One region of the Pelatocladus sp. genome, then DNA from elsewhere that is predicted to be linked to it. Evidence: riboswitches for the same ligand, from Rfam matches in the RefSeq annotation. Region 1 holds a riboswitch; the other holds the start of a gene.
The links. Region 1 has a riboswitch for cobalamin ahead of AC5JMK_RS23875 (energy-coupling factor ABC transporter permease). Riboswitches for the same ligand answer to the same signal wherever they lie in the genome.

Region 1 (2,204 bases):
ACTATGACTGATATAAATATAGAAGTGTCCGATAGTTAGTCCATACCACGAATCTAATTTGACGTTTTGTAAATTAGTTATTGCAACTCCATTTACCATTAGGGCTGGTAAACTTGTCAAACAGAAAACTATGGTGAACATTAACAACCGAAAATAAACTCTAGCCGGAATTCTGGCATAAATCATTGTCCAAATACTCATCCAAAGCACCATTAAAATTTGCACTAAGGGATGGGTTGCAAGGGAAATAGCAAGAGTAGTAAATGCAAAAATCAGTTTATGTTCTGGTGGCAATCTTCGCAGCCGATTAGTGTAAGCCAAAGTATCTAGTTGCAGGCTCATTCTTCACGTTTTCGTTGTTGGGAACGTCCTTTATATAACCCAATTGCATAACCAACGACTCCAGCACCCAAAGCTGCTTGCGAAGCAAATAATAAGCTTTCTATTTCCCCACTAGCGGGTTCAAAAAATGATTTAAACCAGGGTTTATATTCCGGTTGAATTTCATTTATAGCCTCTTCTGCTTTGCCATCTGCACCAGCGAATTCCGCATCACGGACAAAGATTAACGGTGCAATTGCTAAAGCTAATACAGCTACCACCAATACCCAATTACTCAACCCTTTTTTAGATTGACTCATTGCCATTTCCTCGTTTGATTAATTGCAATAGTTCCAATTCTTGAGGATTATAAGATTGCAGCCAATTCCACACTAATACAGTTAGCAATCCTTCACTAATTGCTAAGGGAACTTGAGTTATGGCAAAAATTCCGGCGAACTTGGTAAATGAAGCGATAAACCCACCAACAGGTGCAGGAAAAGCTAGGGCAAGTTGGATAGAAGTGATAACGTATGTGAGTAAATCTGCGATCGCAGCTGCTAGAAATATGGCGATTTTGTCTTTACCACCCAACTTGATTGTCAAATTATATATCCAGTAAGCGGCAAATGGTCTAGCGATCGCCATCGAAAAAGCATTTGCTCCCAGTGTTGTCAAGCCGCCATGCGCTAGTAACAAAGCTTGAAACAACAACACTAAACCACCCAAAACCGACACAGTAAGCGGCCCAAACAGCACCGCACCTAACCCCGTCCCTGTTGGATGAGAACAGCTACCTGTAACCGAAGGGATTTTTAACGCTGACAGTACGAATGTGAAAGCACCAGCCAAGGCCAGTAGTAGTTTTAGCTGTGGGTTAGCTTGGGTAATGCGAGTTAGACTACGCAATCCTAATATAAAAAATGGTAATGCCACAATCCACCAAAAAATCGCCCACTGCACTGGTAAAAAACCTTCCATAATGTGCATGGCATAGGCGGGTTTGGGTAAACCAATTACTAGGTAAAAACTGATAACTCCCATCAGGGTTAGACTGACTAACGCCTGTTTTCTTTTCATAATCTGTACCTCGCAGATTTATGTCAACGAATTGGTTCCCATCGGCGGGCATCCTGACTCACCCAATTTTGGTTCACAGTTGCGGGACAGCGCCGGATTTGCACCGGACTTTCCCCCTTGCGTCTGATGGCTGCTTTTCATCAGAACCGATGGGAGTAACTATATCATTATTGCAGAATTTTGAGCCGCGATTTTTTACCAACACAGCTAGCTGCCGCAGGTTAGCTACAAGTCATCGATCAGGGAAATAAGTATGAATTAGAGCGATCGCCTGATTCATACTTCTATTCACCAACGCCCGCTTTGTTTGTTCGTATTGCATTGGCGGATCAAATTCAGGTTTAATGCCTCGGCAAAATACGGACGATCGCTTCAAACTTTTCTAAACTATCTTGATCCAGGCTATCGGCAAAGACTGCAACCACATCTGGATTACCTACTGCCAAGAATTGATGCAGCTGTTCATAAGCTTGGAGTATCTGCGCCTCTTGTTGTGATACTAGTGCTTGCCATCTGTAATTCCGACGACTCTCTTTATTGCATACAAGCCATCCTTTTTTAGTCAAACGATTGAGGACAGTTGTCACTGAAGCAGAGGTTAGCCGTCGCTTTGAATCAGCCAAAATACGTTCATGCACATCTTTGACGGTGACGCTACCTAGTTCCCAGATGATGTGCAAAATTTCTTTCTCCAAGAAACCAAGGGAGAGTTTCTGAGGACGATAGTTAGGTAAAGGAGACATTATGTTGCATTAAATTGAAGTGTAGGGAAAGGGCATCAGAATAAAAATTAACTATCTCTA
Region 2 (2,204 bases), on a different contig from region 1:
GATGCTCTTACCCTGCCTAATGTTGCGGTTTGAATCTGCATTATTTTTTATTCCTTTGAAGGTTAAATAATTAGGCACTATGAATTAGAAACTGGTAATTTTTACCAAAAATATAAGGTTCAAAGCCGAGTAGAATTGTGGGCTATAGCTCCCCTGCTTTTCTGCTCAAGAGTTTTTTCACCCAGTCTTCAATTAACAACAACTTATATTTAATTGCGTCCATTTACTTTGTGGTGGAATCTTTGCTAGAATCCCTTTTCTGAGAGGTTCAGGTCGTTCTGACCAAGGTAGTGAACCATCGCCTTTCGCATAGTATTGACTAGCACATTGCAGTATCGCAGATGCACAACTATCATTTGGTAAATCGCCAAATAAATAGGTTGGTTTCCCTGACGCAACAAAAGCAATTACACAAGAACGGTTACAAGCACTCATACATTCAACTCCTTGAATGGAGAATTTGTTTTGCAATTCCCAATTTTGTGCCAGTTGTTGAAGTTGTTGTAATAGCTGCTGTCCGCCACTTTCACCAATCCGCTTACCATCTTGCCACAGGCTGGCGCAGGTCGTGCAGACGAATAAAGTATGCTGTTTGTTGTTCATTAATTTTCAGGCTTTGCCGATTGATAGTATGAAGTAGCCTCACACATACCCTACAGGAAGCTAACGTAACGCCACCGCAAGCTACACGTTAGTATCTTCTAGGGAAGAGTAGGCGCAAAGTTACTTTTATGTGAAGCGAAGGATAGGATACAACTGGGTTTTCAGGTTTGTATCTATCAACCTTCTGTGTGTACGTATTGATGTGTTTAGGAAAATATCTACAATCTCATAGAAATTTGTAGTGCGTGGGGTATGTCTGACACTATGAGACAGTAATCCTGTTTAATAGAGAGAGTATTGATTGCGTTATTCATCTGTACCTCGCAGATGGGAGTTTGTTGTACTTTCGGCGGGCATTCTGACTTTGAAGCATAAGCCTCATTACAGCTGCGGGACAGCGCCGGATTTGCACCGGACTTTCCCCGTTACCTCTAGTGACTGTTTCCCACTAGAACCGAATCATCCTTTTGATGATACCACAGTTTTGTAACTTATTACTTTGTAATTTGATTCAGTATCAGAAAAGATAAACAAAAATAGGGTAGATTTGTAATGCTGCAACTTAGTAGTACTAATATTCGCCCCGACAGTAACTAATTTTAGCTTGATCGAAAAGTTCTGCATACACCTTCGGCATCTGTACTGGGCGCGATCGCTCTACAAATCTAAATGCAACAATTCTTATTTCTCTTATTTGCATTGAGATACGAGCATGGTAAATTACAACCAGACCTTGGTTCTGATGGGGAACAGCCATCAGAGGTAACGGGGAAAATTCGGTGTAAATCCGATGCTGTCCCGCAGCTGTGATGAGACTCGAAGTATTCGTCTCTGAGTCAGAATGCCCGCCAGAGGTAAAAAACATACACTTATCTGCGAGGTACAGATGCAAAATATTCTTTTTAATTACCGTTGGGCGGTAAAAGTCATTGTATGTAGTATGGGTGCAATGACAACTTTGATATTGTGGAATTATGTTGTGTATGCGGTCGAAATTCCACAACCAGAAAAAATTGCCCAAAATACGGATGAACAGGAACCTGATATTGAACTGACAGTCATCGACACGCTATTGAATCAGCCTGTTTTCTCCCCCTTTCGCCGCGAAGGAACAGTCAAAGATTCTACTCGACCAGTATATGTGATTACAGGTGAAGAAATCGAAGCCCAGGGGGCGCGCAATGTCACAGAAGCGTTGCGTTTTCTCCCCGGAATCTTACCTGATGGGACAGTCGGAACAGAAGTGAATGCTTTAAGCGGTCAATTTATTCGGGGTTCTAACTCCGAACAAGTATTGATTTTACTTGATGGTAGACCAATTAACAATCTCGGTGGCGGTGGTTTTGACCTTTCCGAAATTACCAGCAACATTATTGAACGAATAGAAGTTTTACCAGGAGGAGGTTCTACCCTTTACGGTTCCTCTGCGATTGGAGGTGTGATTAGTATTATCACTGGTCGTCCCACAGAGAAAGTAACAACCCAAGCGGGTGTGACTTTTGGCGCTTATGGATTAAATCAGCAGACTATCAATAGTAGTGGGAGAGTAGGAAATATTGGTTGGGTTTTGGGATATAACCGTACCGAAGCTGAAAATAACT

Region 2: it holds a riboswitch for cobalamin, as region 1 does, so the genes downstream of both, AC5JMK_RS13545 (TonB-dependent receptor plug domain-containing protein) here and AC5JMK_RS23875 (energy-coupling factor ABC transporter permease) in region 1, are expected to answer to the same signal.

What each region holds. Positions count from the first base shown of each region.
Region 1 is NZ_JCACKS010000240.1:6,598-8,801, forward strand. It holds gene cbiQ (cobalt ECF transporter T component CbiQ) at 1-342, opposite strand, end outside; gene AC5JMK_RS23870 (energy-coupling factor ABC transporter substrate-binding protein) at 339-641, opposite strand; gene AC5JMK_RS23875 (energy-coupling factor ABC transporter permease) at 628-1,401, opposite strand; cobalamin riboswitch at 1,428-1,567, opposite strand; gene AC5JMK_RS23880 (BlaI/MecI/CopY family transcriptional regulator) at 1,743-2,144, opposite strand.
Region 2 is NZ_JCACKS010000170.1:41-2,244, forward strand. It holds gene AC5JMK_RS13535 (DUF1636 domain-containing protein) at 193-603, opposite strand; cobalamin riboswitch at 935-1,077, opposite strand; gene AC5JMK_RS13540 (hypothetical protein) at 1,175-1,360, opposite strand; cobalamin riboswitch at 1,321-1,470, shown strand; gene AC5JMK_RS13545 (TonB-dependent receptor plug domain-containing protein) at 1,490-2,204, shown strand, end outside.